Regions from separate parts of the Variovorax sp. S12S4 genome, predicted to be linked through region 1. Evidence: riboswitches for the same ligand, from Rfam matches in the RefSeq annotation. Region 1 holds a riboswitch; each other region holds the start of a gene.
The links. Region 1 has a riboswitch for glycine ahead of M0765_RS12150 (D-amino acid dehydrogenase). Riboswitches for the same ligand answer to the same signal wherever they lie in the genome.

Region 1 (4,559 bases):
TGATCGGCGAGATGGCGGGCCGCACCGACACCGGCTATCTGTTCGGCGGCCTCTCGTCAGGCCGTGCGGGCGCCTTGCAGTTTGCGGTCGGCGGCAACGGAAACATCCGCGGCCACGGCGCTGCGGGCGGCGTGTTCTCGGGTGGCTTGTCGGGCGTGGTGTTCGGCGAGGGCGTGCGGCTGGTGTCGCGCGTTACGCAAGGCTGCCAGCCGCTGCGCTCCGGCGCGGGGCGCGAGCGCGAGATCACCGAGGCCGACGGCAACCTGCTGCTCAAGCTCGATGGCGAGCCCGCACTCGACGTGCTGCTGGCCGACCTGCAGGTGTCACTTGAGCGCCCGCAGGAAGCCATCGACGCCGTGCGCGCCACCCTGGTGGGCCTGGCGGATGCGGGCAGCGACGGCATCCGCCGCACCGGCGACCTGGGCGCCGACGTGCTGGTGCGCCACATCATCGGGCTGGACCCGACGCGGCGCGGCATCGCCATTGCCGACGTGGCCGAGGCCGGCATGCGCCTGACCTTTTGTCGGCGCAATGCACAGGCCGCACGCGCCGACCTGATGCGCATCTGCGCGGAAATCCGCGAAGAACTGGAGCCCGAAGAACAGACCCTGGCCACCGCGCGCGCGGTGGCGGCCGGGGAGGCCGAAGCAGCGCCGCACCCGGCGCGCCGCATCGCGGGTGCCGTGTACGTGAGCTGCTCGGGGCGCGGCGGGCCACACTTCGGCGCACCGGGCGCCGAGTTGCAGATCGTGCGGCACGCGCTGGGCGACGTGCCGCTGGTCGGTTTCTTTGCGGCGGGGGAGATTGCCCGGCACCACTTGTATGGGTATACGGGGGTGTTGACGGTGTTTACCGGCAACGACTGACCGCCGCCACGGCCAGATCAGGCCGGCTGGAGCAGGCGCGCTGCTGGCGTAGGCATGCCGGCAAACGCAAAATCGACTTCGGGTGCAAGCCCGCTCACGATCCGCGCCACCGACTTGCCCGAGCCGCACGCATGCGTCCAGCCGAGCGTGCCGTGCCCGGTGTTCAGGTACAGGTTGGGCAGCTTCGTCTTGCCGATCAAAGGCACATTGCTCGGCGTCGCGGGGCGCAGGCCGGTCCAGAACTGCGCCTGCGTGGTGTCGCCGGCGCCGGGGAAGAGCTGTTCAACGCGCCGCACGATCGCTTCGCAGCGCACGCGGTTCAAGTCGCGGTCGTAGCCATTGAGCTCGGCCGTGCCGGCAATGCGCAGGCGGTCGCCGGAGGCCGACGTATAGCGCGAGAACACCAGCTTGAACTCGTCGTCGGTCAGCGAAACCTGGTGCGCCTTCGTCGCGTCTTTGACTGGCAGCGTGACCGAATAGCCTTTGGCCGGATAGATCGGCAGGCGAATGCCCAGCGGCGCGGCATACAGCGGACTCAATGAGCCCATCGCAAGCACGAAGGCGTCGCCGCGAATGCGTTGGAAGCGGCCTTCGCTGTCGGTAGCTTCCACGTGGTCGATGCTGCCGCCCGCTTCGCGCAGCGCAGTCACCGTGTGGCTCATGAGGAACTTCACGCCGGCTGCTGTCGCAAGGCGTGCCATTTCGCGTGCGAAGAGGTTGGCGTCGCCGGATTCGTCTTCTGCCGTGTAAGTGGCGCCGGCCAATTGCGAACGGATGTGGGCCAGGGCGGGCTCGATCTTCACTGCCTCATCCGCGGAGATGACTTGCCGTTCGCAGCCGAGTGCGCGCATCTGCTCGGCGGGCGCAAGAGCGCTGTCGAACTCTTTCTGCGTCGTATAGAAGTGCAGGATGCCTTGCGTGCGCTGGTCGTAGGCGATGCCGGTGTCGCGCCGCAATTGCTGCAGCACTTCGCGGCTGTAGGTGCCCAGGCGCACGATCTGCTCGATGTTGTGCTTCGTGCGGCCGGGGGTGCATTCGCGCAGGAACTGCAAGCCCCAGAGCCATTGGCGCATGTCCGCGCGAATGCGAAAGAGCAGCGGGGCGTCTTCCTTGCCCAACCACTGCAGCACCTTGAGCGGTGCGCTCGGATTGGCCCAGGGTTCGGCATGGCTGACGGAGATCTGCCCGCCGTTGGCAAAACTGGTCTCGGCGGCGGGGGTGGCCTGCCGGTCGATGACGGTTACTTCGTGGCCGAGTTGCTGGAGGTAGTAAGCCGAGGTCACGCCGAGCAAGCCGGCGCCAAGAACGATCACGCGCATTTCAAGTACCTTTGAGGTTGAAGCGCTTGAACCGCGGGCGAGGTTGCTATCGAATAAATAGCAAACAACCGGACGACCACCGTCACAAGTTGCCGCTCCCCCTGTCCTCGGTACCTGAGAGATTCACCCGCTGCGCCCGCAACGGGTTTGCTCCTTCGGTGCATCACGCAAGGTGATGGCTCTCCAGACGGCGTGTCAGTTGGTGCAGTACATGCCACGAAACTCTTTGAAAGAACTTCAACGGTTTCGTTCGGCCGACCTGAGCGTTTATGGGAGTTTGCGCCTTCGGTGGAGTAGTAAAAAGAACTACTCGCTCTCCTGCATTAACGCCATTGTAGGCTGGGACCGCGAAGAGCCGACCATGGATTTTTGACAATTCGACCAATGGGATAATTGTCATTGATTCGAAACTTCGGGGAGACTCATGATCCTGGTAACCGGCGGCGCGGGCTTCATTGGCGCCAACTTCGTACTCGACTGGCTGGCGCAGAGCAACGAGTCCATCGTGAATCTCGACAAGCTGACCTATGCGGGCAACCTCGAGACGCTCGGCTCGCTCAACGGCAACCCGAACCACATCTTCGTGCAGGGCGACATCGGCGACAGCGCTTTGGTCGATCGCCTGTTGGCCGAGCACAAGCCACGCGCTATCGTGAATTTTGCCGCGGAATCGCACGTGGATCGCTCTATCCATGGCCCCGAAGACTTCGTGCAAACCAACGTGCTCGGCACCTTTCGCCTGCTCGAGTCGGTGCGCGGCTACTGGAGCGCACTGCCGGCTGAGCAAAAGTCTGCCTTCCGCTTCCTTCACGTGTCGACCGACGAGGTCTACGGCTCGCTCTCCAAGACCGACCCCGCCTTTACCGAAGAGAACAAGTACGAGCCCAACAGCCCCTACTCAGCCAGCAAGGCCGCCAGCGACCATCTCGTGCGCGCCTGGCACCACACCTACGGCCTGCCGGTGGTCACCACCAACTGCTCCAACAACTACGGGCCGTTCCACTTCCCCGAGAAGCTCATCCCCTGATGATCGTCAACGCCCTGGCTGGCAAGCCCTTGCCGGTGTACGGCGACGGCATGCAGGTGCGCGACTGGCTCTATGTGAAGGACCACTGCAGCGCCATTCGCCGCGTGCTCGAGGCCGGCAAGCTCGGCGAGACGTACAACGTCGGTGGCTGGAACGAGAAGCCCAACATCGAGATCGTGAACACCGTGTGCGCGCTGCTCGACGAACTGCGCCCGCGCGCCGATGGCAAACCGTACAAGGAACAGATCAGCTACGTTACCGACCGCCCCGGCCACGACCGGCGCTACGCGATCGATGCACGCAAGCTGGAGCGTGAGCTGGGCTGGAAGCCCGCCGAAACCTTCGACACCGGCATCCGCAAGACCGTCGAGTGGTACCTCGCGAACGCCGAATGGGTGCGCAACGTGCAAAGCGGCGCGTACCGCGCATGGGTCGAGAAGCAATACGACGCCGCACCCGCGGCCAAGGCCACCGCATGAAGCTGCTGCTGCTGGGCAAGGGCGGACAGGTCGGCTGGGAGTTGCAGCGCAGCCTCGCGCCGCTGGGCGAACTGGTGGCGCTCGATTTCGACAGCACCGACTTCAACGCCGACTTCAGCCGTCCCGACCAGTTGGCCGAGACTGTGCTCAAGGTGCGGCCTGACGTGATCGTCAATGCCGCGGCTCACACGGCCGTGGACAAAGCCGAGAGCGAGCCCGACTTCGCGCGCAAGCTCAACGCCACTTCGCCCGGCGTGGTGGCCGAAGCCGCCGGGCAGATCGGTGCACTCATGGTGCATTACTCCACCGACTACGTGTTCGATGGCAGCGGCAGCAAGCCTTGGCAAGAAGACGATGCCACCGGCCCACTCAGTGTGTATGGCCGCACCAAGCTCGAAGGCGAACAGTTGGTGGCCAAGCACTGCGCCAAGCACCTGATCTTTCGCACCAGCTGGGTGTTTGCCGCGCGCGGCGGCAACTTCGCCAAGACCATGTTGCGGCTTGCCAAGGAGCGCGACAAGCTGACCGTCATCGACGACCAATTTGGCGCCCCGACAGGTGCCGAACTGCTGGCCGATGTCACGGCGCATGCGATTCGTGCCACTTTGCAAGACCCTTCCAAAGCCGGCCTGTATCACGCGGTGGCCGGCGGCGAGACCACCTGGTGCGGCTATGCACGCTTTGTGCTTGAGCAGGCGCGCCAAGCCGGCGTAGAGCTCAAGGCCGGCCCCGAACAGGTCGAAGCCGTACCCACGAGTGCCTTCCCCACGCCCGCTACGCGGCCGGCCAATTCGCGCCTCGATACGCGCAAGCTGCAATCCACCTTTGGCCTGGTGCTGCCGCACTGGCAACAAGGCGTCGCCCGCAT
Region 2 (4,559 bases), 790 kb from region 1:
CTGATGACGCTGAGCGACGAACGCGCACTGGAGCTGGTCTCGCGCCAAGGCTTCGGCACGCCGGCGGAATACGGTCCGAAGGCGCCGACCACCATTCGCGCGCTGCTGGGCTTTCTGCATGCGGCGCGGGTGCGCGGCTACGCCATGATCGACGAAGTCTTCGCGCCCGGCATGGCCGCCATGGCGGCGCCGGTGTTCCGCCGCAAGGAAGTGATCGGCGTCATCAGCATTGCCGGGCCGCGCACGCGCCTTGGCAGCGAGCGCATGCATGAGCTGGCGCCCGCGCTGCTGGCCGCAACGGCCGAGCTCGGGCCGATCAGCAACGCGTCGAGCCTGTTCGGCCGCCCTTCGCTGGGCAAGGGCTGAGCGGCGCGACCCGGCTTGCCAGACCCGGCTTCTCAGTAAGGCGGCGCCTTGCGCGCCCGCTGCTCGCGCGCGGCGTCGGTCCACCACGCGAGGTCGTCGGCAAAGCGGCCGAATGAGCGCTGGAGAGATTCGCCCGCACTGCCCGTGGGCTTGCCGTCCGCGTCGAGCGTTTGCGAGATCGGCCCGACGGCGAGCGTGCTCGAGACGACGACCATGCCCATCTCCGACAGGATCGAATGCCACACGGTGCCCGAGCGCACGCCTGAAAACCGGCCGGCCGAATAGCTGGCAACGGCAGCAGGCCGCCAGAACCATTCTTCTAGGAAGTGGTCGGTGAGGTTCTTCAGGCCGGGCTGCGGGCCCCAGTTGTATTCGCCCGTCACGAAGACGAAGGCGTCCGCGCCGCGGATCTTCTGCGCCAGCGCTTCCATGGGGGCGGGCGCGGTGCCCTTGGGGTACTCCTTGTACATGCGGTCGAGCATGGGCAGGCCCACCGCCTGCGCGTCGATCAGTTCGGCCTCGGCACCTCGCGCGCCGAGGCCCGCCACCAGGTAGTCGGCCAGGCGAATGCCCATGCGGTCCGACCTGTAGGAACCGTAGAACACCAGGATCTTGTCAGCCATTCGTCGCTCCGTTGTCGAGGCCGGGCGGCCACGGGGCGAAGGCTACAACATTGGCATGTCGGCGCATTTGGTAGCAGCATCTTTCGAATCCTCTGGCTACCATTCCGGCATGAACAAGCCGCCTGCTTTTTGCACTGCCGCCATGGTGCTTGCCGCATCGGCCGGCCATGTGTTCGCCGCTCCCTCGGCGCAGGTGCTCGATGCGGTCAAGAAGCCGCAGTCGGTCGATCCGGACTGGCGCGCCCGCCTGTGCGCATTGCTGCCGCAGCCTTGCGACCCGCATGCGCTGGGCTTGTACCGGCTGCGCGGCGCCGCGGCAAACAGCTTTGCAGTGCTCTCGGCCGAGCCGCTGGCCATGGCGCGCATCAGGCGCGACAAGGACGCGAAGACCTGGCAGATCGAGCGCCTGCACGACTTCAGCGCCTATGTGGCCGGCATGAAGAAAGACGCCGCAGCCGGCATGTCCGACACGCGCCTTTCGCTTGCGCCGGCACTCTATCCGCTGGCCGAAGGGCAATGGGCCATGGCCGTGCTGCAGACCGTGTCCGAGATGTATTCGGGCGGCGGCGCCTCGTTCAGCAAGGCCGACTTCGTGCCGCTGGACGACACCCGGGCCGTCCACGAGGGCATTCCTTTTTCTTGCTCGAAGATGATCCGCGCCTGCTTCAGCGAAAAGGAATACAAGAGTTCGAAGCATTGCCACGACGAGAGCAACGGCAGCCTTCGCATTGCCTACGAAGAACCCAACAAGCCGCGCGGACCCTACAGCTGGCAATACACGTGGCTGCAGAGCGAGTGGCCCGCCAACACACCCGCCAGCGGCACCACCACCACGCGTCTTCACTTCACCGCCAAGACCACCGAAAGGGTGAGCTTCTGCGGCGGACCGCAGTAGCTTCGGTGCGCGTTTCCATCCGCGTGCGCCCCTGTGCGCACGCGCCCGAGTGGCACGCATTCTGCTTAGAAGAAACCATCCAGGAGAAATGCCGGCTCGGTGCTTCGAGTTAGTGCATTACCGAAGGCGACAGCCCGTAACGCTCAGGTCCCCAGACTGGATGAATGACTAACGCTGGAGAGCGCTGCCCGGCGTCCTGAACAAAAGGACTCCGAGGGCGGCCGCCGAAGGGGCAAGCCATGCGCGATGAGCGTGCATGGTGAATCTCTCAGGCCAAAGGACAGCAGGGGCATCTCGCGCAGTGCGCGGGGTGGCCTTGCGCGCTTCCGGAGCCTTCTTCTTCATGACCTTTGCCAGAGCGCACCGCGCATCGTTCCCTTCTTCATCGGGTGTGCCGAGGCCTGCGCACGCACGCAGGCGCCTGCCCGAATCGCCCCCGTTTTTCGCTGACTTTCCTCACGATTTTTTCAACCGGAGAACCGAAGATGCTGTCGAAACGAAACCTGAAAGCCGTTGTCGTGGGCGCCATGCTCGCTATTGGCGTTGCAAGCGCGTTCGCACAAGAAGCGGGCAAGGTGCTGCGGGTGGTGCCCCAGTCCGATCTGAAGATTCTCGATCCGATCTGGACCACCGCGTTCATTACGCGCAACCATGGCTATGCCGTGTACGACACGCTGTTCGGTGTGGACGAGCAGGGCAAGGTCAAGCCGCAGATGGTCGACAAGTACACCACCAGCGCCGACGGCAAGACCTGGACGTTCACGCTGCGCAAGGGCCTGGAATTTCATGACGGCAAGCCGGTGACCTCGGAAGACGTGCTGGCGTCGCTCAAGCGATGGGGCCAGCGCGACGGGCTGGGGCAGAAGATGTATGCGGCGCTCGACAAGGCCGAGGCCGTCGACGCCAACTCATTCAAGCTGGTTTTCAAGGACACCTTCGGCATGGTGCTGGACGCGCTGAGCAAGCCTTCGTCGAATCCGCCTTTCATCATGCCGGCGCGCGTGGCCGCCACGCCGCCCGACAAGCAGATCGACGACGCCACGGGATCGGGCCCCTACATCTTCAAGAAGGACGAGTACCGCCCCGGCGAGAAGATCGTGTACCTGAAGAACGCCAAATACGTGCCCCGCGCCGAAGCGCCCTCGGGCACGGCGGGCGGCAAGAACGTGTATGTGGACCGCATGGAATGGATCATCCTGAAGGATGCGCAAACGCAGGCCAATGCGCTTGCCAACGGCGAGGTCGACATGATCGAGTGGCTGCCGCCCGAGCAGTACACGGCGCTGAAGGGCAACACGTCCATCACGGTCGACAACCCGATTCCGAAGGGCTCGTTCGCGCTGCACCTGAACCACGTCATTCCGCCCTTCGACAACCCGAAGATCGCGCAGGCCGCCATCATGGCCATCAACCAGGAGGCGCTCATGCGCGCCCAGATGGTGCATAAGGAGCTCTACAACAGCTGCGCATCGGTGTACCCGTGCGGCACGATCTTCGCCAGCGACAAGACCGGCTACTTCACCGGCAAGCCGCAGTTCGAGAAAGCCAAGGCCCTGCTGAAGGATGCCGGCTACGACGGCAAGCCCGTGGTGCTGATGTACCCGGCCGACTTTGCACTGCTCAACAAGTTTCCGCCCGTGATGGCGCAGCTGCTGAAGCAGGCCGGCTTCAATGTCGACATGCAGTCGATGGACTGGCCCACGCTGGTGACGCGCCGCGCCAAGAAAGACCCGGTCGACAAGGGCGGCTGGAATCTCTTCATCACCGGCTGGGGCATTGCCGACAACATGAACCCGATGTTCTATGCGCCGCTCACGGGCAACGGCGAGAAGGGCTGGTTCGGCTGGGCCACCGACGAGAAGCTGGAGCAGCTGAAATCCGACTTCCTCGCGACGGCCGACGAACCCCGGCGCAAGGAGCTGGCCACGGCCATCCAGCAGCGCGTGTACGACACCGGCATCTACGCGCCCATCGGCGAATACAAGCCGCTCACCGCCTACCGCAAGGCTGCGGTGAGCGGCGTGGTGCGCTCGCCCGTTGCCGTGTTCTGGAACATCAAGAAGAACTGACGGGCGCTCTTTTCTGGAAACCCCATGCTGATCTTCCTTGCGCGCCGAATCCTGTCGACCGTGCCGGTGCTCGTCATCGTTGCGCTGATCGTGTTTCTCATGCTCCGGCTGGCGCCCGGCGATCCGGCGGCCGCCATCGTGGGCGACAGCGGCACCAGCGAGAACATCGCCAAGGTGCGCGAGCAACTGGGGTTGAACGAATCGCTCCCCGTGCAGTTCGTGCGCTGGAGCGGCCGCTTGCTGCAAGGCAACCTGGGCGAATCCTACTTCATGAAGAAGACGGTGGTGGAGCTCATCGGCCAGCGCATCGAGCCGACGGTGTCTCTCGCGGCGGTGACGCTGGTGGTCACCATCCTCGTCGCGGTGCCGCTCGGGGTTGTTGCCGCCTGGCGGCACGGCGGCTGGCTGGACCGCATGCTGATGGGCTTTTCGGTCATGGGCTTTTCCATACCGGCGTTCGTGATCGGCTATGTGCTCATCTGGATCTTTGCGCTGCACCTGCAGTGGCTGCCGGTGCAGGGCTACCAGCGGCTGAGCCAGGGGCCGCTGCCCTGGATCAAGCACCTCATCCTGCCGTCGATCACGCTGTCGATCATCTATGTAGCG
Region 3 (4,559 bases), 3.1 Mb from region 1:
CGGTGAGCGCTGCCACGCGCTGCGCGATGCGGGTAAGTCCGTCGGGCCCGTGGTACACGGCGTACATGCTGGCCACAACGGCCGGCAGCACCTGCGCGGTGCAGATGTTCGAAGTGGCCTTCTCACGGCGAATGTGCTGCTCGCGCGTTTGCAGCGCGAGGCGGTAGGCGGGTTGGCCGTGCGTGTCGACGCTCACGCCGACGAGACGGCCCGGCAGCGAGCGCTTGAACTCGTCGCGGCAGGCCAGGTAGGCGGCGTGCGGGCCGCCGTTGCACAGCGGCATGCCGAAGCGCTGCGTGGTGCCGCAGACGATGTCCGCGTCCCATTCGCCCGGCGGCGCGAGCAGGGTGAGCGCGAGCAGGTCGGCGGCCACGCAGAAGGCGGCGTCGCACTGGTGCGCATGGCCCGCGAGCGGGCGCAGGTCATGCACGTGGCCGGTGGTGGCAGGGTACTGCGCGAGCACGCCGAAGAATTCGCAGCTCGCCATCAAGTGCGGCAGCGTCTCCGACACGGTGCTCACTTTCACCTCGATGCCCAGCGGCGCGGCGCGCGTCTTGATGACCTCGATGGTCTGCGGGTGGCAGTCGCCCGACACCAGGAACACGTTGCTCTTGCTCTTCACGCTGCGCTTGGCGAGCGTCATCGCCTCGGCGGCGGCTGTGGCTTCGTCGAGCATCGAGGCGTTGGCGATGGCCATGCCCGTCAGGTCGCACACCATGGTCTGGAAGTTGAGCAGGGCTTCCATGCGGCCCTGCGAAATCTCGGCCTGGTAGGGCGTGTAGGCGGTGTACCAGGCGGGGTTCTCGAGCACGTTGCGCAAGATCACACCCGGTGTGTGCGTGCCGTAGTAGCCCTGGCCGATGAAGCTCTTGAACACCTTGTTCTTCGCCGCAATGGCCTTCAGTTCGGCCAGCGCGTCCGCCTCGGCCACCGGCGCGGGCAGCCGCATCGGCTTGGCGCGTCGAATGGCCGCGGGCACGATGCCGTCGATGAGCTCCGCCCGCGTTTCCGAGCCGATCACCGGCAGCATGCGCGCCTCGTCTTCCGCATCGATGCCGATGTGGCGGGCGAGAAATTCTTCGGCGTTCTCTAGTTGTTGCAGGGAAGGCTGGGCGGGAATCGGCATGGCGGTAAAGGCTCGGGGAATGAGGAAGGGCGGCTGAAGAACCCGGCGGATCAGGATTCGGCGGCGAACTTGTCGTAGCTGGCGGCGTCGAGCAGCGCGTCGAGTTGCGACGGTTCGCTGAGCTTGACCTTGAAGAACCAGCCGGCGGCCAGCGGGTCGGTGTTGGCGAGCGAGGGATCGGCGCGGAGCGCTTCGTTCACTTCGGTGATCTCGCCCGACACGGGCATGAACACATCGGCCGCGGCCTTGACCGATTCGACGACACCGGCCACTTCACCTTGCGCAAAGGTCTTGCCCACTTCGGGCAGATCGACAAAGACCACGTCGCCCAGCGCATCCTGTGCGTGAACGGTAATGCCGACTGTAGCAGCGTCGCCTTCGGCCGAGACCCATTCGTGGTCCTTGGTGTACTTGATGCTCATGGTGAAAAACTCCTCGTGGAAAAAAATGATCTGATTCAGGCAGCGCAGAGCCTAGCCGCGGTAGTAGCGCGTCGGCACGAAAGGCAGGGTCGAGACTTCCATCGGCACCGGCTTGCCGCGCACGATCGCCTGCACGCGCGTGCCAGGCTCTGAAAACGCGGTGGCCACGTAGCCCATGGCAACCGGGCGATCGGCCGTCGGGCCGAGCAGGCCGCTGGTCACAATGCCGATGTCCCGGCCTTCGAAAGATTGCAGGAGCGTGCCGTCGCGTACCGGAACGCGTTCCAGCGCCACAAGGCCGACGCGCTTGCGCTTCAGGGTGTCGTGGTCGGTGCGGCCCGCGGCGCCGGCCGTAGCGGCGGCCAGTTGCGCCAGCACCTTGGCCGCACCCGGAAAGCCGCCTTCGCGCGCGCCGCCCGTGCGGCGCACCTTCTGGATCGCCCAGTTGAGCGAGGCCTCGACTGGCGTGGTGGTGGTGTCGATGTCGTTGCCGTACAGGCAGAGCCCGGCTTCGAGCCGTAGCGAATTGCGCGCGCCCAGGCCGACGGGCTTGACCTCGGGCTGCGCCAGCAGCAGGCGGGCGAGGGCGTCGGCATCCTTGCCGGCGACCGAAATCTCGAAGCCGTCTTCGCCCGTGTAGCCGCTGCGCGTGGCAAAGGCCGGAATGCCGCCGATCTTCACCGCGCCGCCGGTCATGAACACAAAGCGCTCGATGCCGGGCGACAAGTGGGCCAGCACCGTGGCGGCCTGTGGGCCTTGCAGCGCGAGCAGTGCATGGTCGGGCATGGGCTGCACGTCGCAGCGCGCGCCGATTTTCTGCTGGATATGCGCGAGGTCGGCCACCTTGCAGGCGCCGTTCACGATCACGAAGATCGAGCCGTGCCCTTCGTTGAAGAACATCAGGTCGTCGAGGATGCCGCCTTCGTCGTTCAGCAGCAGCCCGTAGCGCTGCTTGCCCGGTGCAAGGTCGATCACGTCGACCGGCATCAGGGTTTCGAATGCGGCGGCGGCGTCGGGCCCCACCAGGCGCAACTGGCCCATGTGGGAAATGTCGAACAGGCCGGCCGCGTCGCGCGTGTGCTTGTGCTCGGCCATCAGGCCGGCGGGGTATTGCACCGGCATGGAGTAGCCGGCAAAAGGCACCATGCGGGCGCCCAGTTCCACATGCAGGTCGTGCAGGGGCGTCTTGAGCAATGGGGCGTCGGATGATGAAGCGGAAGCGGCCACGGGGCACTCCAAAGGGGCAGTCGAATTCCATGGCGCGAGCCATGGGCCACCCCTGCTGTCCGCTTTACCTGAGAGATTCGCCCCACGATCGGGGTTTGCTCCTTCGGTGGGCCGCCGCATCGCCAAGATGCAAGGGCCTCTCTCCAGCAAGGAAACGCCGGCATGCGCCAGCGCCTTGTCAGTCCTTTTGCCTGAGCGTTCGGGAAACCCCTGCGCCTTCGGCGGCCTCGCGTGGCGAGGCTCTCTCCTGACCCTTCGAAGTGTAGTGGATCGCGGAAGGCCTCAGTGCACGGTTTCCGAAGCGGGCGGCAGCAACCTTTCGATACGCTCGCGCAGCGATTCGGCCCGCTCGGCGCCCGCGGCTTTCTCGACTTCATTGAGCATCAGCGCGGCAATCGTCAGCATGGCGTCGCGGTCGCGGGCTTCGCGTAGCGCATCGCGCATCTGCAGCGCAAACTTGGGATCGCGCCGCACGAACATGCGCTCGCAGATGTCGAACAGGAACATGCGCGTGGTGGCCAGGGAACGTTTGCCGTCGAAGTTGTCGGTCGAGGTCTCTACACGGATGGGCTCCGCCGCAGGAGCCGGAATCGGCGTGTGTGCCGGGCCCGCCGAAACGGGTGGGGCGGCTTTGGGCTCGGCGACCTGCGCGTCGTGCAGGTACCCGCGGTTCATGAGCGCCCGCAGCGTCTGTTCGGCTTCGTCGCGGCTCGCGAACAGCGGGCTGAAGTCGGTCAGCGAACGCCGGCCGTCGGCCATCAGCAGCAATGCGCGCTCGCGCTGGCTGAGCGTGCGTTGCCCGCCTTGCAGTTCGTCGCGTGCCTTGTCGGTCTTGGTGGGAAACATGGCGCCACAGCTTTCGGAATCGAAGGCTGCAGCATCGTTGGGGCTGGTGACATCTTTGTGAAACGTTTGCCTTACAGGGGCATTTGCCGCATAAAAAAGGCAGCCCGCGAAGGCTGCCCGTTTTCTCTCTGGTTTTTGCGTCGCCTGCTACTTGGCGTACACCAGGTCGCGCAGCGCGAGCGATATCCAAGGCACGTAGGTAATCACCATCAGGCAGGCCAGGATCACCAGCACGAAGGGAATGAGGTACTTCACGATGCGGTCGAGCGAGATGCGGGCCACCGTGCACGCCGCGAACAGGTTCACGCCGAAGGGCGGCGTGATCATGCCGAGCGCGAGGTTCACCACCATGATGAGCCCGAAATGAACCGGGTCGACACCGAAGTGCACCGCCACCGGTGCCAGGATGGGCGCGAGCACGATGATGGCCGCGCTGGTCTCGATGAACATGCCGATGATGAACAGCGCCGCGTTCACGCCCAAAAGGAACATGGCCGGCGACTTCAGCACTTCCTGCAGCCAATGGCCGATGGCGTCCGGCACGCCCGCGCGCGTGATCAGGAAGGCGAACAGGCCCGCATTGGCGATGATGAACATGATCACCGCCGACGACAGCACCGACTTCCGCAGGATGAGGTACAGGTCCTTGAGCTTGATCTCCCGGTAGATCACCATGCCGACCACCAGCGCATAGAACACCGCCACCGCCGAAGCCTCGGTGGGCGTGAAGATGCCGCCGTAGATGCCGCCCAGGATGATTACCGGCATCAGCAGTGCCCAGCCGGCCTGCCAGGTCGCCTTGCCGAAGGACATGCGGCCGTCGCCGTCGTTCTTGCCCCAGCCCTTCCACTTGCAATACACCCAGACGAACAGCATCAGCGCCAGGCTGATGAGAATGCCGGGGCCGAAGCCCGCAATGAACAGCTCGCCGATGGACA

Region 2: it holds a riboswitch for glycine, as region 1 does, so the genes downstream of both, M0765_RS16180 (ABC transporter substrate-binding protein) here and M0765_RS12150 (D-amino acid dehydrogenase) in region 1, are expected to answer to the same signal.
Region 3: it holds a riboswitch for glycine, as region 1 does, so the genes downstream of both, gcvT (glycine cleavage system aminomethyltransferase GcvT) here and M0765_RS12150 (D-amino acid dehydrogenase) in region 1, are expected to answer to the same signal.

Annotation. Positions count from the first base shown of each region.
Region 1 is NZ_JALPKR020000002.1:2,481,865-2,486,423, forward strand. It holds gene M0765_RS12145 (FIST signal transduction protein) at 1-866, shown strand, start outside; gene M0765_RS12150 (D-amino acid dehydrogenase) at 884-2,185, opposite strand; glycine riboswitch at 2,277-2,382, opposite strand; glycine riboswitch at 2,417-2,516, opposite strand; partial or broken gene rfbB (dTDP-glucose 4,6-dehydratase) at 2,610-3,691, shown strand; gene rfbD (dTDP-4-dehydrorhamnose reductase) at 3,688-4,559, shown strand, end outside.
Region 2 is NZ_JALPKR020000002.1:3,276,807-3,281,365, forward strand. It holds gene M0765_RS16165 (IclR family transcriptional regulator) at 1-366, shown strand, start outside; gene M0765_RS16170 (NADPH-dependent FMN reductase) at 399-989, opposite strand; gene M0765_RS16175 (hypothetical protein) at 1,099-1,884, shown strand; glycine riboswitch at 2,049-2,178, shown strand; gene M0765_RS16180 (ABC transporter substrate-binding protein) at 2,370-3,953, shown strand; gene M0765_RS16185 (ABC transporter permease) at 3,978-4,559, shown strand, end outside.
Region 3 is NZ_JALPKR020000002.1:5,602,103-5,606,661, reverse strand. It holds gene gcvP (aminomethyl-transferring glycine dehydrogenase) at 1-1,126, opposite strand, end outside; gene gcvH (glycine cleavage system protein GcvH) at 1,177-1,548, opposite strand; gene gcvT (glycine cleavage system aminomethyltransferase GcvT) at 1,600-2,742, opposite strand; glycine riboswitch at 2,821-2,932, opposite strand; glycine riboswitch at 2,945-3,035, opposite strand; gene M0765_RS27455 (hypothetical protein) at 3,058-3,621, opposite strand; gene M0765_RS27450 (TRAP transporter large permease) at 3,769-4,559, opposite strand, start outside.